Regions from separate parts of the Paenibacillus sp. CMM36 genome, predicted to be linked through region 3. Evidence: riboswitches for the same ligand, from Rfam matches in the RefSeq annotation. Region 3 holds a riboswitch; each other region holds the start of a gene.
What was found. Region 3 has a riboswitch for thiamine pyrophosphate ahead of ACWA2B_RS07625 (ABC transporter substrate-binding protein). Riboswitches for the same ligand answer to the same signal wherever they lie in the genome.

Region 1 (7,361 bases), on a different contig from region 3:
TTACGCGCATCCTGCCCAAAGGTCGGTTCATCGAGCAGCAGCACTTCCGGCTCACGAATCATAGCCGTAGCAATACTCAACCGCCTTTTTTGGCCTAACGAAAGCTGATACGGATGCCGCTCGTCCAGCCGCTCCAGTCCGAACTGTACGAGCATCCGATCGACCCGTTCCCGGCACTGTTCAACAGTATACAAGCTCTTGGGTAACGAATACTCTAGTTCCTTTCGTACGGTATGCGCTACAAATTGCAGCTCGGGATTTTGAAACGCGAACCCGATACGCTCTGCCAGTTGTTCTGTACTGCCTGCCTCAATTCCGCGCACGCTATAACGTCCCTGTGTGCGAAGTAAGCGCATCATGGAGAGCAGTAGCGAGCTTTTGCCAGCCCCGTTTTCACCAACCACGCCAATCCAGTCGCCAGGCTTCACCTGCGCATGCTCCACATAAATCACTGAACTTAAACCGCGGAGGCCGCTAAAATGTTCCAGCTCCAGCACATCAGTCCCCGCACCATTCTGTTGCGTCACTGCTTCACTCCAACGTGGCGAAGACGCTTCATTCCATACTCCCGGATACCACACGCCGTACTCGGACAATGCCTGCCGGTGCACATGAAATACTTCTTGGGCCCTTCCATCTGCAATGATCTCCCCTTGAGCAGAAAGCACCACAATCCGATCCACATCATGGACAATTTCATTAATTTTATGCTCCACAATCACCAGTGTCTGGTCTACCGAAATGTTGCGAATGGTATCCCACACCTGTGTAGTGCCTTCCTCGTCCAACAAAGCCGTGGGCTCATCCAGAAAAAGCACTTCTGGCTCCATAGCCAGCACAGACGCAATCGCCAGCCGCTGCTTCATTCCCTGTGACATGCTGCCAATGGGCATATGTATATCATCCGTCGATAGACCCACCTGTATCAGCAGCTCGCGAATACGGGATCGCATCTGCTCCCGGGGAACCTGATTATTTTCCAACACAAAAGCCAGTTCCTCATCTGCATATGACATACAGAACTGCGTATCAGGATCTTGAAATACAATACCTGAGACACTTGGGATTACAGCAGCATCGCATTTCATAGGCACTTCTATCGTGCGTGGAATCAGACCGCTTAACACTTGGAGCAGTGTTGATTTACCGCATCCACTCGGTCCCAGTAGCAGCAGCTTTTCCCCCTTGCGGACAGACAAAGACATATTGTGAAAAAGCAGCTCTTGCTCACCGGGGAATTTCAACCGTAGCCGGGTGATCGAAGCCACCACATCTTCGGTTGCCCGGCTCATCAATCCAGCCCCTTATAATCTTGTTCCGTTGCAGGCCTCAAACTTCGCGTGACTCCGGTTACCTCCAATGCCTTAGCCAGATAGAACGCGAATACCCCGGCAATCACAATACTGCCAATCATCCGAAATCCAATATACAAAACATAGTTCCAAGTCGATAGCTGATCAATATACCCGTAGCTGAAGTCTAAAATCAGAGAAGTGACAGCCGCCCCAGCCGCAGCTAGCGAAGCAACCCACAGGTTTGCGTTCCGATACAGAAAAGCCGCAAAAAACAGCTCCGCTCCCAAGCCTTGCAGCAGGCCATAGTACAAGGTGGACATACCCCATTCGCTTCCCAAAAAAGCACTGACCGTTGCCGCTGCCACCTCTGCCAAAATCGCAACACCCGGCTTGCGAATGATGAGATAAGCAAACGTACCTGCCATAAACCACATGCCATACATCAGTTGCTCGGCGTGTAGACCCAATGGTTTCATCAAATCATAGGCAGGTCCCCATATTTTGTAGATCAACCCGAACACAACAGCGATCACAATCGTGACCAAAATATCCGTCAGTTTCAACCCTTTGGACGCTCTTACAGCAGTATTCATTATTGCGTGCTCCCCTTTTTCCTTATAGTTGGCCTCTTGGCCATGAAAAAAAGCTTGTCTGGAGCTGAATCTCCAGGCAAGCTTTATGCGCAGTAAAAGGTGAAGCACCATACAAAACATCATTCGTCGATATGCCTTATATAACCAGTAGTCTAAACTACTACACTGATACCCAGCCAAGTCAGGATCAAGGTAAAATGCTAGGACATACATTGAATCTATCGACAACCGCAAAAAAAAGCGGCATTCCTGTATAGTGTTCTTGGTTTCTCTACGCTGGCATTACCCAGATCAGATTTCACGGTCAGTGGCAAGGGCCACCCTCTCAGCCTGACTTTCTCAAGCTCCCGACAATGCTTTTTAATTCACTATAATATATACCACATCTATGGCTTTGACAATCCTATAATCCGAAGAAACGTTTAGCCGTTTCCGTCGTCGCGATTTCGATCTCCATCATGCTTCGACCTGTACATTCGGCTATCGTAGCAGCAATGTGAGCGAGATACATGGGCTCATTACGCCCTTCTTTAGGCTTCACAGGCAAATTACGCGGGGTCAAAAATGGAGCATCCGTTTCAATCATCAGACGGTCCAAGGGAATATCTCTGACCAGTTCACGCAGATGCTTCCCCCGCCGTTCGTCGCAAATCCAGCCGGTGATTCCGATATACAGTCCCATTTCTACATACGTACGCAATTCCTGTTCCGTGCCGGTAAAACAATGCACTACCGCTTTATCGACAAGCCCTTGATACTCCCGAAGCATAGCGACAAAGTCCTCATGTGCATCTCGTTCATGCAGAAATAACGGCATTTTCAGCTCACCCGCCAGTTGGATTTGCTCGACAAACCATCGGCGCTGCACATCACGTGGCGAAAAATCACGGTTATAGTCCAATCCGCATTCCCCTATGGATACGACCTGCGGCTGACCCGCCAACTGGCGGAGCTGCTGAATCGTGTCTGCACTGCAGTCTTTGGCATCATGGGGATGCACGCCAGCTGTCGCATACAGCTTGCCCGGATAACGCGCTGCATACTGAGAAGCTTCCCGACTGCTGCGGACACTGGTCCCGGTAATAATCAGCGGTGAAATCCCTACAGCCGCGGCTCTCTCTACCACCTGTTCCCGATCTGCATGAAACGAACGATGCATCAAGTTCACACCAATATCAATTAACGGTGTACCCCTTTCCATCTCAATCCCTCCCTCGCAAACTACAATCTTGGATCAATCGGCTCTGATTCCAGAGATAGTGCGGCAAGGACGCATTCATGAATACGATCTACCGTATCCTTGCGGACAAAACGTTCCACGCCTTCCATACCAAGCGCTCCTTCCATCAGGGCATGACGCTCCTTTTTGTTCGTTCGACGCTGCTTCAGACGCTTTAAATTCTCAGGGGCAAGATAATCCATACCGTAAATGATGTGCAAATACTTCCGGCCTCTCACCTTGATTGCAGGCTGAATCATCTTGTCCCGATTTTTCATCAAAAAGCGTTCCGGCTTGATCACAATCCCCTCATGACCATCCTCTGTCATCTCGTTCCACCAACGAATGACCTCTTCCTCGCTTGCTTCGTCCGTGATCACGCGATACTCTGTCTCCATAAACAGGGAAGACAGCCCAGCCAGCTCCCGGTTTTGCTCCATATGCCAAATATGAGAATGGTCGAAAAAAGTCTTTCCGCTGTGTGCCAGCGTATGAAACGGTGCGATACGAATCTCATCCAGACCGTCCACATCCCAGCAATATTTTTGAAAAGCCTCTTGAAACGTCACGGCATTCGCGTACTTCTGTTCCATTTCCTCCAACCAGTCTCCAACCTCTCGGCCCGCAACCTTCGCCTGCTTCAGCTTGTCTACCAGCTTACTGCGATCCAGCAGAGCTGCTTCACCCACATGCGCATACTGTGCAGCAATCAATTCCCGAGCCTTGAGATTCCACGGTACAATTTCCGCATCCAGCAACACAAAATCCGTCTGGTTCCGTTCAAAATATCCGGCAGTCCGTAGATCCACATTCAGCTTTTCCAGCACTTGCTTCCCAAGGCTTTGTTCAAAGAAAGCTCTCCCGCTCCGACTGTAGATCGTGCCCAATGTCGGGTAGCCTACATACTCGACAGCGGCCTGTTCGTTTTTGAATAATAGCAAAATAGCCCGGCTACCCATATGTTTTTTCTCAGCCACCATCGTTTGTACCCCTTGCCCGCGATAATAAGCCAGCGCTTCACGCGGATGCTCCAGATAACCTTCCTCTGCAGACACCGCTGGAGCAGGACTCATGGTCGGTGGAATATACACCAGTTCCTCTATCGGTACTGTCACATGTGACACGGCATCTATAGCGGTTTTGACCGATTCTCCTTGAACGCGCACTTCGCCATACGATTCCGTCAGTACACTGTAACCAGCGATGAGCTTGCGTAAATTCGGCGGGGAAAACCGTTTTCTCTGCCACCGGACAAGTGGGCTATCGGGATCATTCGCATAATTCTCATGTGCCGGAACGCTGACAAATTCCTTTTCCGGAAAACGATAAGCGGTCAGCATACCGCCAAATACCACACCCTGATCAATATTCACCGTCTGATTCACAAGGGTAGGCTGCGGTCTAGGATCATGTCCCCATACTACTATTTCTCCCGATTCATGGTCTACGAACCAATCTTTGCGGATTGGTTTTCCGTCTGCATCCTGTCCTTCCGTATCTCCATAACGGCAATAATCAGAAATACGTGCCGACTGTTTGCCGATAAAATGATCCTTAATCCCCGCATGAGCCACGACCACGTGTCGCAATCCATTCCTGCCAAAAATAAGATGTGAGGGTGCATGTAGCAGAAAATCCCTTAACTCGCTTCTAAGCTGTTCCGCCGCTGCCTTGCCCGCTTTTTGTTCATACTGGGCCAGTTCCTCTGCAAATCGTTCATCCCCATGACTGAGAGTCACCTTTCTTCCATCAAGGTAACGGCCGATTTTCCAGCCATGATTGCTGTCAATCATATACGCTAGTCCAGCATCCACGTGCTTTTTCCAGAACTGCACCGCTTGTAACGATTTGGGGCCACGGCTCATCACATCCCCGACAGATACCAGTCTTCTGCCATCTGGATGATGGTATAGTCCTTCCGTATCTTCCGTATATCCTAGCCGCTCTATCACTTCCAGCATCTCACGGTAGCACCCATGGATATCACCAATGATGTCAATACCTGAGCCAATCTCATGAAACAGTGGCTGCGCACGGCGAACAAAATTCATTTCTTCTATATCCTTAAGGATATAGCAAGCGTTAAAGCCTTCCTCACGGATCCCACGCAGGTTCCGCTTTAACAGCTGTGCCTGCTGCTTGACCCGTTGGCGGCCACGCGGATGCTCCCTGCCTAAATCACGTTCCAGCAGCACAGCTTCGGATACATCCAGTACCAAAGCCATTACAGGAACATGCGCCTTGGCTGCCAACTGTACATATTTTTGACGGTCCTCAGCATACAAATGGGTGGCATCCACAACCGTCAGCTTATTCAAGCGACATCGCATAGCCAGAATCGTATCCATCGCCTCAAACGCCTTGGCTGACATTTGCTGATACTCATAGAACAGTACGTCCGATTCCAGTCTTGGAAGTCCACTCCAGTCTATAAATTCCGTATCTCCGACCAGCTTGCGAAAATGATCCGAGGATACCACTTCTGTCTCCAGCAGAATCCCTTCGCTCACCAGCTTGTCTAATAATGTGGTTTTCCCACTGTTGGAGGCCCCCACCAACACAACCAGTCCAGCATGCGGTAAATGAATCGTACGTTTGGATGAATTGCTCATGCTTCCTTCTGCTCCTTTCTGCGCGTAAATATAGCCATTTGGGTCGGTTGTCCAAAGCCTTCGACCTCTTCTCCGATCCCCTTCAGCGCTACCGAATAAGGAGCTTCCACAATCCACTGCTCACATCGTTCCTGAAACTCGCTTCTACTCCATTCAAAACGGTGATCGCCATGCCGCATCTCTTGCTGATTCATACGATACACTTCATTATATTCACGATTGGGAGTCGTCACGATCAGCACGCCCGGCTGATACTCCGTTACAATCGTCTTCATCACCCGGTTCAGACGATGCTCATCCACATGCTCAATGACCTCACATAGGATCATCACATCTTTTCCCCGCAATTGTTCATCATAATAAAAGAGAGAGCCCATCATGGGTGTAGGACTGATCGCATCGGCATGCCTTTCCAGCTTGTTAAAACGCTCCACGGCTCTCAACTGTGCATACGCAGACGGCTCCACCGCCCAAATCTCTTCAACGCCCGTCATTCGGGCCATCCGAGCCGATAGCTTCCCTTCCCCTGAACCCAAATCTACGATTTTCTGTCTGCGAGGCAGCTTGCGAATTACGTCCATAATAGCTTGATACCGCAGCTCATTTAGCCGTACTGTAGGCTGTTGCTTCCCTTCCTCATGTGGCTGTTCTGGCTGTTGAATCTGTTCGTGCTTATCCTTTTGAGCTTGGACAGTATCCTTTTCAATATGTTTTTTAATACCTATTTCATCACAATCAGATTGCTCAAATTGCTCAATCAGATTGGTAAAACGAAGCGTGCGTCGAATGATAAGCTCGCGTAGCGGATGCGCTGACAGCCAGCCTTCACCGTAACGTCTCAGCTTGTCAAACTCTTCTTCACTGATATAGTAGTGCTTATAGTTATCCAACACCGGAATCAACAGCAATAACTGACGTAGCGCATACTGCACCGTCTGATGGCCACTTAACGTGACATATCTGACAGTGCTTCGATTTTTCAGCTGAAAAGAATAGTCTGCTTCCCCTCGTTCTATGTCCACTTGATAGCCCAGCGGAGCAAATAGTCCCTCCACCACAGAATCCGGTAAATCCGAAGCAACAGGCCCAAACGATAACTCCAGCGCGAAAGGATGCGTCACCCATTCTGCATACTCTTCTTTGGGTTTGCCGTTCAGTGCCGTACCAAGCGAGCCACGAATATAGGTGCAAAATAAGCTGCTGGTTACAAACTCCCGGTCATTAATATATTGTGTAATATCATAGCTATCTGGACTGTTTTTGACCAAATCTATCGAATCTGGCGAAGCCTGAATGACGATTTCTGCCTCTTCCTCGGTAAACACGGTGTACACCATGCGTACACGCGCACCCTTTTCCGTGCGATCATACGTATTGTAGGGATTTTTGGCAAGCAAGTGCGAAATCATCCCAGCATTGTTTCCGGTTGCTTTTAGCGTGATGTGCATACTCTACTTCTCCTTCCCAGCTTATACTTTCCATACTTCATTCACCGCAGCGCGGAACATATCATCCAACTGCTGATCACGTCCACTCTCCATATGCTGAAGCAAGGGCGCCTTTTGTTCAAAATAAGCAATTTGCTGCTGGATAAAATCATTCACCACCGAAAGCTGTGGCTCCACATCCAGCTCCTCGCCCG
Region 2 (7,361 bases), on a different contig from region 3:
ACACGAGTGGGATATGCTTTATGAAACAGCTCAAAAAATGAGACATAAAGCGGAAATTTATTATTCTATGAAACAACGGCAGAAGAAGCAAAAGAGTGAGGAGTCTTATATGAGGCTAAGTCGTCCCATATTTGTTTACATTACCTATGCTGATTTACTGTGTGCTAGTGTCTGTGAAGCCCAAGGCAATTATCAGCAAGCTTTACAGTTTACATACGCCTACGCAAATTTAGATTGGGTGATTGAGACGGACGAGGAAACCCGACACTGGATCAACTTGTTCGAGCATTGGGCAGTAGGTAATATCTTTGTAAATAAACTTCTGTCTGGGGATACCAGTGTGCTTCCAGATTATGTTGAATATATTGTAGCCACATCAATTACTAACGAAGATGAAAAGCTCTCAAAGCTGTTGAACATTATAATAGCGGCTAACCGATATGCAATAGATGTTGATGATGTACTCTCACGTTTTGAAGTGGAGTTTAATTCTTTTGATCCAGCATCTACTGATATGTACACACATCAAGTCGTACCAGAACACATAACGCTTTTTAAATATGAACTTGCTAAATATTACTTGAATAGAGGTAGCTACTCGCATGGCTTTAAATACTTGCTAGACGTTTTATCTAAATCATTAACCATTAATAAAGAAGCTTTTTTCATTAGGTGCATAAGACTATTTGAGAAGTTTAAAGCGTTTGCAGATGTTAAGGCTCATATGAAGTACGAAAGTTTAGTGAGCGAAGGGCAAAGAGAAAGATCGTTTTATTATTGGTAGTAGTATCCTTTTATTCATGTAGGATTAAAATCCTGTATGTAAATATTATTAATAGAAACTAGAGCCTCTGCTCCACTTTATTAGTGGAAACGGAGGTTTTTTGCATATTTTAGGGACGCCCTTATTTATGAAAACTTTTGTGATATTCTCTTTTTGTTAGGCGCATCATCCGAAAAACCAAAAAACGTCTTTTTATTCTAAAATGTGACATAGAGGAGGGGATCATACTGATGAACCAAGGTGTGACTTTACTTCGTGTCGAGAGAGCTAGGAGGAAACTGTACCAAGTCCAGAAAAAGTATGGATTTTTAACACACCCCAAAGTAATTGAGCAATCTAAAAGGTTGGATTACCTGTTGAATCATTACCAAACATGCAGATCGAATCATTAAGCTCTGGTGTATTACATGTTGCGTAATACATGATTCCAAAAACTAAAACTTGGAGGTAGTGATGTTGAATCATCGAAATTCTGTAACCCCTTTTGGATGGGAGATCAAGCAAAAACTGCTCGAGAAAAGAATGGATCAGAAAACTTTTTGTAGTACATATCATATTCCAGCTTCCAGATTGTCAAATCTCATTCATGGGACACGCAAGGCTACAAGATACAGAAAACAAGTATCCGAATTGCTCGGAATTGAAGAATAATGTATTATTTCTATTTTTGAAACGACTCTGTCTGAACATAAGTATTAATTAAAAGCGACTTATGCCATCGTGTTTCTTTTGAGATAAATAAAAATAGGATAATTCCGAATAAGATCATAAACATAATCAGTTCTACGATCGTATCGGTTATAATACTGGTCTTATATAAAGTCTCGACAACCTAAGAAGACGATCTGATTAATCATATCGTCTTCTGCTGGGTATGAAACGAGAAATTATTTAGTCAATCGAAACAATTTGCTATGATCCATACATCCCTCGATTTTTGATGCCTAGCACTACCTTTTTCTTTAATTCCTTGACCGTACCTCTAACCTGCTTTGTCTGTGTCACGGCTGAAATCACCGCTACACCATCTGCACCTGCACGTGCGACTTCCTCAACACGGTCGACTGTAATACCTCCGATCCCAACAATTGGCACATCAATTCCCGCTTTACGCATCTCATATAAAATTGCTGGCCCATGTACAGCATGGGCATCATCCTTCGAGAGGGTGGGATAGATTGGCCCGACGCCGAGATAATCAGCACCTTGCAGAATGGCTCGACGTGCTTCCTCAATGGTATGGGCAGAGACGCCTAGAATTCGATTTCCGATTCGCTCGCGGACGGTTTCGGCAGATTCATCGTCCTGACCGATGTGAACACCGTCAGCATCGATTTCAAGAGCCAGCTCCACATCGTCATTGATGATGAAGGGGACACCATCGTGGCGGCACAGTTCCTGTAGCTGGCGCGCAAGTTCGAACATAGGGATACCCGTTAATGCGCCATGGCCTTTTTCCCGGAACTGGACCATGGTTGCCCCGCCAGCCAGAGCCTCCTGCACGACCCAGCCTGGTTCCGCTAGGCAATTCACGCTTCCAAGCACCAGGTACATCTGTAGCTGGCGGCGCACCACCTCTGACAACATTCTGCCGCTCATAGAAGCATCTCCTGACGACGACGGAAGGCCCAATGATTGGTGGGCCCATGTCCCTGTCCAAGCTGCAAAGATTCCTCAATCGCCGCCTGGATGAAGGCTTTGCCATTCGAGATAGCCTCCGGTACAGACATCCCTTTCCCTAATTCTGCGGTAATCGCTGCCGAGAAGGTGCACCCAGTTCCGTGTGTATGGACAGTCCGTACTCGCTTGCCGCTCAGCTCTGTAAAGGCGGTTCCGTCAAAGAGCAGGTCAACAATCTGTTCGCTGCTCTCGCTCTCGTCAGCGTGGCCACCCTTGATCACAACGAATTCTGATCCCATACTGCTAATATGTCTTGCAGCCTCGCGGCGATCCTCCATCGTACGGATGCTGATCCCTGTCAGGGCTTCCGCCTCCGGGATATTCGGTGTAACGACCAGGGCCAAGGGGAGCAGTTCGTCCTTCAAAGCCTGCACCGCTTCCAATTGCAGCAGTTCAGCGCCTCCCTTGGCAATCATCACGGGATCGACGACGACCTTTTTCCAGCCGAACTTTCGGATCTGCTCGCTCACAAGACGGATGATACCCGCATTAAACAGCATGCCAGTCTTCAGGGCATCCACTCCAAGGTCTAATCCTACAGCTTCGATCTGTTCCGCTGTTGCTTCCGGTGGCAGCGGATATACGCCGTGGACCCCTAAAGTATTCTGTACGGTAACGGCCGTAATAGCCGACATACCGTATACGCCAAGCTCTTGAAAGGTTTTGAGATCGGCCTGAATTCCGGCCCCGCCGCCACTGTCCGAACCGGCAATCGTCAGAGCTCTGGGTACACGAACGTCTGTCATCGCGCACCACCTGCTGTGGTTGTTCCGGCTTCACGGACCTTGACATGCCCCTCTAGCGAACCTGTATGTAGTTTGGCGAGCTCGTCGAGAAAGGCAATCTGGAAGCTTCCGGGCCCCAGTTCTGCGGTACGTGCTGCGGCTCGGGAAGCTGCTGCACCGTAAAATGCCAAGCCTGCTGTACCTGCGAGCAGCAGGTTGGGTTCAACAGCTGCAAAGGCACCTAACACAGAGGTCAGCAGGCAGCCTGCTCCGGTTACCTTCGTGAGCAGTACGTCTCCGCCGCTTATCATTCGTGCTTCGGCCCCATCGGTGATGACGTCTTCTTTTCCAGTGATGACAACCATTGTATTGAGCACTCGAGCAGCCCGAATTGCCAGATCGACATGGCCGCTGTCAGCACTGTCACCAGCATCTACGCCTTTAATCTCACGCGCTTCTCCAACAAGATGCGCGACTTCGGCCGCGTTGCCTCGTACCAAGGAGATTTTGACTTCATTCAGGATTCGCAGTGCAGACTCGGTTCTAAAGCTCGTTGCTCCCGCACCGACCGGATCTAGCAGGACTGGAACACCGTGTGCATTTGCTGATTGTCCAGCAATGATCATGGCATCCACCAGTTCGCGGTTCAGCGTACCGATGTTTAATACGACGGCTCCCGCTATTTTTGCCATGTCTGCTACTTCCTCGGGTGCATAGGCCATCACTGGGGAGGCACCCAATGCATACAGGCCGTTGGCGGTAAAGTTGGTGACTACCACATTGGTGATATTGTGAACGAGGGGTTTGCTATTTTGTACCTTCGTTAGGAGATCCGAATAACTTTTTTCCCATGTACTCATCATGATTATCCTCTCTATAGTTGGTGGTTTAACAGGACATTAACCGTACTTCACTCATCGAATTGACAGGCTGACTATTCCAAGACCGCTGCCTGCATCTGGACCGGCCATTCTTCCTGCTTATAAGCCATGTCCCAGAACTTATATTCCAGCTGGCAGCTCAGTATAAAATGCTCAATCATCCGCTCCCGCTCAGCAGCCGTTGCCCCTTCCGCCCAAGCATCTACACGTTCTCGGAACTTGAGTGTTGTATCATCAAGCTGGTCTCCATAAAAGCCAATCCATTCATAGAACGGATGGGACTTATCCGGCTTTACTTCATCTAGCAGCCTGCGGCCAATCTCGGCATACGTCCACATACATGGCAGCAGCACAGCCAAGATCTCGCCCAGGTTGCCCTCATGCGCAACCGTCAGCATGTGCCGGATATAGTGATGAGCCGACGGAGCGAGCGGATATCCCTGCAATTCTTCATAGGTCACCCCTGCGACAGCACAGAAATTTTGATGCGGATGAACCTCGCTGTGGAGAATAAAAGAGATTTGTTCATTAAATACATCCATGTCCTCCCGATTCGTGCATTTGGAGATTGCGATGCCGTATATCCGCATGTAGGCGTTCAAATATTCAAAGTCCTGTTTTACATAGTGAATCAGCTGTCCCCTTGTCAAACTTCCTTCAGCAATACCTCTCACAAAGGGATGCTCAAAAATCGCTTGAAAAATGCCGTCCGCCTGCCGACGGAGTTCTTGTGTAAAACTCAATTTCGCCACCTCCATAAAATTGAAGAGCAAGAAGTCCTGTAAGAATATAATTCCGGAACAACGCTAAAAAGCCGCCCCAGAAAAATGGAGCGGCTTCAACAATAGGCCCAATACGCAAAAAACGCTTGAAACCTTATATACGAAGGCTCCACTTTCCTACGCTAGTACGAACTAGATCAGGTTCAAAGGGTCCAAGATACGTTCTTGTCTCAGCCATAGCGGCTCCCCTAGTGGACTTCTATTCTTTTGACTATTACTGTACATACGTTCATACGCTATGTCAAACATGTCTATCTGGTCAAGGGCCAAACGACAGAGCTGAAGTTCGCTTCCGAGAGGGAAAAAGGCGCTGGAGAAGATCAGTTCCGTCTACACGAAGGAATTCGCGGCAGGCTCCAATGTCCAAATAATCAGCATTTATACCAATAGAGAAATCAGTACTGGGAGTGTAACGAGCGATATGACAGCACTGATGACAAAGGAGGAGGCTGTTTCTGATTCCAGGCTTTCAAAACGGGTGGCGATCATAGCAGCGACTGCTGAACCCGGGAAGGAAACGAGCAGAACTGCCTTCACAGTATCTGCAGACGACAGACCGCACAGGTAGGCGATCAGCAGCATTAATAAAGGCTGTACAATTGTTTTTAACAGTGCGATGGCAAAGGCACTTACACTAAAACTAATGTTGCGTACGCCAATGGTCACTCCGACAGCGAATAAAGCGGCCCCGGACGTAATGTCTCCGATTTGATTCAACGATTTGTTCAACAAATCCGGTGAATGGAAGCCGAACAAGGTCAAAATTACACCAATCAGTGGAACCAGCGCCAGCGGTTCTTTTAATCCATGAAGAATGGAGTCCCAGATTAACCTTCCGAGGTGACCGTTCCGTTCTTTGCCTGAATTCCTGCTGGCTACGGTAGCTATAATGGTAGCCGCCGGGTCAAGGACGGCATTGACTACGATCCCGGTAAGCGCAATCGGAATGGCGACAGCAGCGGAACCGTAGATGGCTCCAAGCACAGGAATGCCCATAAAAGCAAAGGTCGGCTGTGCCGAGTTCAAAGCAAACATGGCGGCATCCTTGACCGACTGCTTCCCCGCAAAGCGGGACAGTAGAAGGAGAACGGTAAAAAAGCCGACAATGCCAATGAACAGGGCCAGCAGGAATGGCCATTGCTCGATGAGCGCTTTCCTGTCCGTTGTCGTAATACCGATGAATAGATGCGCAGGTAGTGCAAATTTGGTAACGAGCGCATTTAGGGTTTTGGAGGAAGAGGCATCAAAGCTTTTGTAATGCCCCGCTAACCACCCTAAAATAATAACGAAAAAAATCGGCACCAAAATATACAAGATATGTCCGACACTCATAGATTGATTCTCCTTGCTTGAACTGACGTATTCTGCCTGTCTGAACAAGGCAATCTCTTTCTTAAATGGAGCATTAGTGAGGGTGATGTATTACGCTTTCCACTGCTTTGACCTTGACATATTCCGGTTTCCACATTGCATCCCGTATAGCTTGTTCAACATTTGAAATGTGTGCCTGAGCTACCTGATCCTGAATCGCTGCTTTCGCTACCGCAACCGCAACAACGTACGAAACATCACGTAATTTTTGGATATGAGGGAGCAACGCACCGCCAGGCTTATTCGAATCTACGCCATTGGCAACGGCATCTGCTGCGGCTGTAAACATCGCAGGGGTAATCCTTTTGGCTTTAACCACAATCGCACCCAGACCCAGTCCCGGGAACACAAAGGCATTGTTCGCCTGTCCAATTTCAAATTTCGTACCGTTATAAGTGACGGGGTCAAAGGGGCTTCCGGTAGCAATTAATGCCTTGCCATCGGTCCACCGTATTAGATCCTCAGGTATAGCTTCTGCAAGATTTGTAGGATTGGACATGGGCATAATGATCGGGCGTTCTACATGCTTCGCCATCTCTTTGATGATCTCTTCAGAAAAGGCACCGGCTACTCCAGAAGTTCCGATTAATATGGTAGGCTTCACCTGACGGATGACCTCCAGCAGCGGTATTTTGCCGTCATCCGACCGCGTCCATGAGCTGACTTCCTCTTTTTTACGTACATACGGTTTCTGATAATCCAGGACATCTTCCATATCGTCCGTTAACAGCCCGCGGTAATCAAAAGCCCAAAAGGACTTGAATGAATCCTCCTCCAAAAGACCATCCGCGATCATAGCGCCCCGAATTTGGTCAGCGTTACCGATCCCTGCTGCTCCTGGGCCGAAGACAAGTACCTTTTGCTCACGCAGCGGAGTCTTGGTGACACCCACCGCCGAAAGAATTGCAGCCAAGGTCACCGCTCCTGTACCTTGTATATCATCGTTGAAGGTGAGTATACTTTGACCGTATTTTCCTATAATATGGCGTGCATTTACGCTACCCACATCTTCCCAATGTAAAAGCGCCTTCGGGAATTGCGCTAACGTTTTGCTGATAAAAGTATCAATAAACTGGTTATAGGCTTCTCCGCGAACCCGTTTATGGCGGTTTCCGATGTACAGTGGATCATTCAGCAA
Region 3 (7,361 bases):
AAAGCATTAATTCCTGCGGGCTAAGCAGTGCGCGAAGAAAGGCCGCGCGCTGCTGCATACCACCAGATAGGGTATGTGGATACGCCTTGGCGAATTTTCCTAGTCCAACCTGCTCGAGCCATTGCAAGGCTTCTTTGCGACGCTCGCGTTCACTGGTGTACTGAGGGGGGGGAGGCTGTATTTTTACGTGGAGCATTTTCCTGTCCAAGCAGTACGTTGTCCAGCGTGGTACGCCACGGGAAAAGAGCGGGCTGCTGTGGCATATAGCTGATATGCCCACGTTCACCAGTCATGTCCCGTCCGTGCATACGGATACGTCCCTGCTGTGGTCTGAGTAGCCCCCCGATGATATGAAACAGCGTGCTTTTGCCGCTGCCTGATGGACCGATGAGGGAGACAAATTCTCCCGGCTTGACGGTTAGGGACACATCCTGCAGTACGGGCAGAAAGCTTCGCTTTTCGCGGAAGGCGAGGCTGATCCCGTCCAATTCCAAAGCAGGAGGAGCAGTTAAAGGACTCTGTTGTTCCCCTGCTCGTTGTTCATTAGCCACGTTGTGTGATAATACCTCAGTCGGATGCAGACTCATATGCGCCACGTCCTTTCCTTTGTGTATTTAATTTAAGGAGGAAGCTACTCTCGATCGGGTTTCCAGCGAACCAGCCATTTCTCCAGTAGTAAAATAACCACAAACATAAGTAAGCTGAGTGCAACAATAATACCGATAGCGGCAAAAATGAGGTCCGTGCGATAGGCCGATTTTTGCAGCAGCATATAATATCCAATTCCTTCACTAGCTCCAATCCATTCGGCAATGATCGCGCCCATCACACTGTAGGTAGCAGCAATTTTAACACCAGAGAACACTTGTGGTAGGGAATGTGGTAGCTCCAGCTTCATAAAAATAGCCATACGGCTTGCTCCCGACATTCGCATATAGTTCATCATCGTACGGTCTGTTCGAGTCAGCCCGTCCATGGCTGCTACAGCCACGGGAAAAAAGCATACTAAAGTAATGACCATCAGCTTGGGCAGCACGCCAAATCCAAACCACACCATGAGCAGTGGCCCTAGAGCGATGATCGGAATATTTTGGCTCAGGATTAGCAACGGATACAGAGCGGATTTGAGAAAAGGAATTGTATGAAGAACGATAGCGATCAACAGTCCCGTTGCTGTCCCTATAGCAAATCCCGCAAGTGTCAGACGAATCGTAGCCCATGTATGGGCACCGAGCAGCGCCGTCTGGGCCATGCCCTCATGTACGATGAGGGATGGAGCAGGCAGCAGCCAGGATTCGACATGCAAATAGGAAACCGCCCCCTGCCAGGCCGCTAAAAAGAAGAGGACCGCCACAAGGGGCGGCCATACGCTTTTCCACCAGGATGCGCTCTTGCCTTTCGGATTCATGGGCGATATTTCTCAGTCAGCTTGTTCATGCTGATGCCCTGTGGGTTATGTGCGATTTTGATCTGTGAAATGACGCTGGGACTGCCCGCTTCCGTCAAAGCCTCGTGCATTTCTTTAACCACTTTCAGCAACTCGTCAAGTTCGCCCTCCATGGTCGTATCCAGTGGGTTCACCTGATGCTTGACGCCGGAACGCTGGATGACCTCAATCGCCTTATCTACATACGGGTAAGAGTCCTCGTTATTAGGAGTTTTAGGGATGACTTGAATACTGAGTAGTGTGTTAGCCATGCGAATTCACCTGTCCTTTATTTGAAGTGTTTTAGAGAAAATAGGGTGGTTTAAGGCGGGGAGACCGCTTCGCGTTTCATTTGATCTTACGATCGCTGTTGCCATGGGATTCTTTGAATAAATTTTAAAAGGTAAGAATCCCACGGCAAAGGCGAGCGCTACGCTTCTCTAGATTCAAATGAACCGCTACGCTGCCAACCGCCTTAAAAGCACTTTAATTTTTGATAGGTTGTGTGGCATTTTTACACACAAGCGCATCTGTTTTTGCGCTTTAGATACTATGAGACTAAAGAATAAACCAAGTGGAACGAGAACGAAGTGGGCGGAATGGTGCTGTACAAGCGTTAGCGTTCGCTTTAAAAGCTTTCCGTAGGAAAGCTCGCTTCGGAAGCATAACCTCCCCGGATTTCTACATTAATCATAAGTTTTTATTAAGAAATCCGGGGCGGTGGCGATGGGAAGCACCATCCGACTGCGTAGTGGCGCTTCGTTCACTTCTCTAGTTCAGTCTTATTTAGCGTTTTAACAAATGGTCAGCGCTTGGGCAAGAAGTCGTTTGTGAAGGCCTTATCGACTTCCAAAGGCTTGCTGAGCAGCTTGCGTTCGTACATCCAGTCCGAATAGTTTTGCCATACCTCCGCTTTTTGCACGCCCCATTGCGCGGCATCATCCTGATAACGTGGGCTTAGCCATTTTTGGCTGGCAAGTACCAGTTTTTTATCCAGCTCCGGTACAGCTTTGCTTAAGATGTCCGCGGCTTCTTCCGGATGGGCGATAGTGTATTCATAGCCTTGTGCGGTAGCATCCATGAACGCTTTAACCAGCTCGGGATCATTTTTTATCGTTTGTTCGTTGCTCACAATTACAGGTGTATAGTAATCGAGGCTTTTGGAATAATCTTTTACATACAGCATATCCAGAGGCTCACCTCGAAGCTGGGCCTCAATTCCGGTCCATGCGTAGAAAATCCAGGCAAAGTCGATATCCCGCTTCACGGCTGTAAAATAGTCTGCATTGCCCATGTTGACGATCTTCACTTTGCTCACATCGCCTTTGTCTGAATCCATGATGGATTTCATGACCGCTTCTTCTACGGGAGAGCCCCAACCGCCGTATTTTTTACCTTCAAAATCTTTCGGGCTTTTAATTCCGCGATCTACCGGGGCTGCGAAGCCTGAGGTATTATGCTGAATCACCGCAGCGATGGATACAAGCGGCACACCTTGCGTGCGGGCCTGTGTGACGCCTTCTTGGTAGCTGATACCAAAAGGTGCAGCATTAGAAGCAACCATTTGATCGGCTCCGCCTGAACCAGGTTGAACAATTTGGACATTCAAACCTGCTTTTTCGTAAAATCCTTTGTCCTTGGCGACATAGAGTCCCGTATGATTCGTATTGGGTGTCCAGTCGAGCACGATTTTAACATCTTTGAGCCCCTTTGCCGGAGTAGACGTTTGAGTGTCGGTAGCGGAAGCTGCTTCTTGGGATGTAGGGGGACTTCCACCGCAAGCGGTCAGGGTCAGGGCCATGAGCCACAGACTGATCAGTCCCAGGCTTAATATTTTCATGCGCTTCATCGTTAGTGTTCTCTCCTTTAATTACCCGTTATCCGTCCAATCAGACAGCTTAAGTTTCCCATTTTCATAAAAATAACATCTGCCGGACGTGATCTTTCCAACAACTTAATCTTCAACAAAAAAAGCGCCCCGAGTTTCCGGGACGCTTGCGCTTGTATATACCAAAGTAAGGGATGGTCCTATGTAAAAAAGGCACATCTTGCTTAAGCATTCCTACGCTGGCATTACCCAGATCAGGTTGTAAGGGTCAGTGTCTTGGGACACACTCTCAGCCGGCCGATTCCAGCACCCCTGGCATTGTATGGTTTAATGGGTTCATTTATTCGGGTTTACTACGACGATTATATGCTTTGAATGCGGGTCTGTCCAGCATGAAGGGAGAGATAACGGTTCATTTGCCGAACGACAGGGTACACTTTTACTGTGAGCTTTGATCTGAAAATGAGTATGAATCAATCCGATTCGATCCGGTCATGTTATTTTCAGAACAGCTGCGCAGGTAGGTTCAGATGGGCTGGTGCCCAATGGCATGGCCGTAGAGAATTCTAATTCGTGAAAAGGAGTTGTTGTACTGTGGGTAAAACGGAAACATTGGATCGCAACCAACTGGAACAAGCCATTGTGAAGGCTTTGGATAACAACAAATTTTGTTCGTTAGGTACGGTAGAGGGTGGCAAACCGAAAGTACGCTATATGGCCCTTTTTAACGATGGAATGAACATTCATCTGGCGACAGATCGCAAAACGCATAAAGTGGATGAGCTAAAGGACAATCCGAATGCTTATCTGCTGCTGGGTTATGAGGTTGGCGGTACGAAGGAAGTTGTAGAAGTGGAGGCTACCGTCCAGATTACAGCTGATGAGGGGCTGCGCAAACAAGTGTGGAACGATTCCTTGAAGGAATGGTTCTCCGGACCGGATGATCCCGATTATGTCATTCTGGACGTGAATCCGACTCGCATTGAGTATGTGGGTCAGCAAACGGAGCGCCAGGTGTGGAAGAAATAATACGAATATAAATGGATAAACCAGTGAATCTCCGAGTTTTTATTAGGAGGTTTGCTGGTTTTTTTATGTTTGAGAAAAATAATTATTTTTTCATAAATAATTTTAAGTAAATGACTACTCTTTTGTCTGGCGTTGGATTAAAATAGAAATGGTGGGTTCAAGGCTTACATATATGTGCAAAAGTATGTATATGAGGCATACACCTTAATGAGGAGGGGTATATTTTGTTATTTCGTAAAAATTGGTTTAAAGGGTTTACAGCAGCAGTTGTAGCTTGTAGCATGCTGGTGTTTTCAGCCGCTCCATCCTGGGCAGCTATTGATTCTCGTGATAGCGCTACGGTGAATTTGCGGATCATGGAAACAACGGATATTCACGCGTCCCTGATGAACTACGATTACTATTCGGACAAAGAAACCAACGAATATGGCTTGGTTAGTACAGCTAGTTTGATCCAGAAGGCACGTAGTGAAACAAGAAACAGTATGCTGTTCGATAATGGTGATTTGCTGCAGGGCAACCCATTAGGCGATTATATGGCCCGCAACAAAACCTTTGAGAAAGAAGGCGGTGTCCATCCGGTCTACAAGATGATGAACCTGATGGGCTATGATGCAGCTACAGTGGGCAACCATGAATTCAACTACGGTCTCGACTTTCTGGACAAATCGCTCAAGGGAGCTGATTTTCCTTATGTAAATGCGAACGTTTATGTTGATAAAGGGGGCCAAGCTACTAAAAATTATTTTACCCCTTATCAGATTCTTGATAAAACAGTAACGGACGAGAAGGGCGAAGAGCATACACTCAGAGTGGGTGTGATCGGTCTGGTCACACCTCAAATTATGCAGTGGGATGAAGCCAATTTGAAGGATAAAGTCGTTACGAAGGATATTGTGGAAACGGCGAAAAAGTTTATTCCTCAAATGAAGACGGAAGGTGCTGACATTATTGTCGTGCTTGCGCATACCGGTTATGAGGATGTGCCACAAACGCCACTGATGGAGAATGCCGTTAAGTATTTGAGCCAGGTGGACGGAATTAACGCTATTCTGTTTGGGCATGCTCATAAATCTTTCCCTGGCCCTGATTTTAAAGATATGAAGGGTGTAGATCTGGATAAGGGAACCATTAATGGCGTACCAGCCGTGGAAGCCTCCTCATGGGGCAAGGATCTGGGTATCATTGACCTGAGCCTAGAAAAGAAAAATCGCGAGTGGAACGTGACTAACTCTCAATCTCAAGTGCGTCCGGTTGTGAGCACCACTAATCAGACTGTGCAGTTTATCCCTGAATTTAAACTGATTGATGCGGTCAAAGAAGAGCATCAAGGAACGCTGGATTATATTCGCCAGCCTGTAGGAACAACGACGGCGCCAATTACCAGTTATTTTGCATTAGTGCAGGACGACCCTTCCATTCAAATTGTGACGAATGCACAGAAATGGTATGTTCAAAACCATCTCAAAGGAACTGAATACGAAAAACTTCCAGTATTGTCGGCAGGCGCTCCATTCAAGGCCGGCGGTCGAAACGGAGCCGAGTATTACACTAATATTCCTGAAGGTACGGTAGCGATTAAAAACGTGTCCGACCTGTATGTGTACCCGAACACGGTTCATGCTGTAGAAGTGACCGGTGCTGAAATTCAGGAATGGCTGGAGTGGTCTGCGGGTCAGTTCAACCGTATTGATCCAAAGCAAACTGAGGAGCAATCGCTGATCAACAAAGATTTCCCAACCTACAATTTCGATGTCATTGACGGTGTGAATTACCAGATTGATGTAACGCAGCCTGCACGATATGATGCCAAGGGAACTATTATTGATTCTTCAGCGCATCGTATCAAGGATCTGCAATACAATGGGAAGGCTATTGATCCTGCACAGAAATTTATCGTAGCCACCAATAACTATCGTGCTTCCTCATCCAAACTGGCCAACCCAGATGGCAAACGAATTGTGATGGCAGCACCGGATGAAAGTCGTCAAGTCGTTGTTGACTATATCCGTACGAACGGAACGATTAATCCATCGGCGGATGGCAACTGGTCTATTGCTTCTTTTGGTCAGGCAAAGGTTACTTTCGAGTCCTCTCCTGATGCCAAAGACGTGCTGGCAGGCAATCAACAAATTTCATACTTGAGCAGCGCGGCAGACGGTTTTGCCAAATACAGCTTAAAAGCTGGCGCTAAGCCTAGTACAGCAACGACTTCTGTAAAGGAAGCTGTGGCTCCCGCGAAAGCAACAGCAAAGCCAGCTGTTAAAACGACCAAACCGGCGGTTGTTAAACCAGCTAAAACAACAAAGCCAAAGGCATCCAAATAACTTCGAATTTTAGTTTTCGTTTAATATCAGAATGAAGCAGCAAGTCTCTTTAACCAAGAGATTTGCTGCTTTTTTTAATATCAAAAAACAGCCCCGAATTATTATGAGTGTAAAAAGGTTTTGTTTTTGTCGAATATGTACTTAAGTCCTAAGTTATCGTTAAAAAAAGCTGCTTTTTTGTAAAAAAACGTAATTATATAGTACTTTTGTTCTAGTTATTTGTGATATAATGGTGAAAAAACCGGAAAATTGTTCCGAGGAGGACCATTATGACATGCAGCAATTGCAGCATCATATTACCTATAAAGGATCAAGGATTGCTTAGAATTAGGTATTCCAGGGTGTCGCTTACTCCAGCATTAGATGGTTTGGGTATGCTATCGGAACAAATGAAGCAGCAACATGAGCGTGAGGGCGGCATAGAGTTTCGCTATGAGAGCCGTTCAGAGTTGGAACAGCTGGTTAACGGACTGGCTCGTCTGCCGCAGGAATACTTGAACCATATACAAGTTGTGGTGACTGGCTTGCATCATGTCGAAGGATATGAGGACTGGCTTTTATTTAGTCAATTGCAAGCCAGACTGCAACATCCGGATATCGTGAGTATTATTAAGGATCAAAGTTTTTCCAGCCATATGCAGCCTATTGTTGACCACAAGCTGGATATTATCGGGTTTGAGTTTTTGCTGCGTCCGTCACATGCGGAAAGACCTTTTCAGCCTTTCCGACTGTTTGAAATCGCCCGTGAAGC

Region 1: another riboswitch for thiamine pyrophosphate. It lies ahead of ACWA2B_RS19925 (ECF transporter S component); the one in region 3 lies ahead of ACWA2B_RS07625 (ABC transporter substrate-binding protein).
Region 2: another riboswitch for thiamine pyrophosphate. It lies ahead of tenA (thiaminase II); the one in region 3 lies ahead of ACWA2B_RS07625 (ABC transporter substrate-binding protein).

The regions. Positions count from the first base shown of each region.
Region 1 is NZ_JBSEDY010000011.1:64,972-72,332, forward strand. Features, by position in the region: gene ACWA2B_RS19920 (ABC transporter ATP-binding protein) at 1-1,292, opposite strand, end outside; gene ACWA2B_RS19925 (ECF transporter S component) at 1,292-1,888, opposite strand; TPP riboswitch at 2,139-2,248, opposite strand; gene ACWA2B_RS19930 (TatD family hydrolase) at 2,292-3,089, opposite strand; gene ACWA2B_RS19935 (polynucleotide kinase-phosphatase) at 3,110-5,719, opposite strand; gene ACWA2B_RS19940 (3' terminal RNA ribose 2'-O-methyltransferase Hen1) at 5,716-7,167, opposite strand; gene ACWA2B_RS19945 (nucleotidyltransferase domain-containing protein) at 7,189-7,361, opposite strand, start outside.
Region 2 is NZ_JBSEDY010000005.1:91,599-98,959, reverse strand. Features, by position in the region: partial or broken gene ACWA2B_RS12440 (helix-turn-helix domain-containing protein) at 1-784, shown strand, start outside; gene ACWA2B_RS12435 (aspartyl-phosphate phosphatase Spo0E family protein) at 1,015-1,176, shown strand; gene ACWA2B_RS12430 (XRE family transcriptional regulator) at 1,238-1,435, shown strand; gene thiE (thiamine phosphate synthase) at 1,697-2,383, opposite strand; gene thiD (bifunctional hydroxymethylpyrimidine kinase/phosphomethylpyrimidine kinase) at 2,380-3,210, opposite strand; gene thiM (hydroxyethylthiazole kinase) at 3,207-4,049, opposite strand; gene tenA (thiaminase II) at 4,124-4,813, opposite strand; TPP riboswitch at 4,950-5,052, opposite strand; gene ACWA2B_RS12405 (hypothetical protein) at 5,060-5,242, shown strand; gene ACWA2B_RS12400 (AEC family transporter) at 5,231-6,184, opposite strand; gene ACWA2B_RS12395 (NAD-dependent malic enzyme) at 6,258-7,361, opposite strand, start outside.
Region 3 is NZ_JBSEDY010000003.1:55,582-62,942, forward strand. Features, by position in the region: partial or broken gene ACWA2B_RS07610 (ABC transporter ATP-binding protein) at 1-587, opposite strand, end outside; gene ACWA2B_RS07615 (ABC transporter permease) at 632-1,408, opposite strand; gene ACWA2B_RS07620 (MTH1187 family thiamine-binding protein) at 1,405-1,698, opposite strand; gene ACWA2B_RS07625 (ABC transporter substrate-binding protein) at 2,232-3,275, opposite strand; TPP riboswitch at 3,469-3,578, opposite strand; gene ACWA2B_RS07630 (pyridoxamine 5'-phosphate oxidase family protein) at 3,849-4,283, shown strand; gene ACWA2B_RS07635 (bifunctional 2',3'-cyclic-nucleotide 2'-phosphodiesterase/3'-nucleotidase) at 4,508-6,610, shown strand; gene ACWA2B_RS07640 (EAL domain-containing protein) at 6,880-7,361, shown strand, end outside.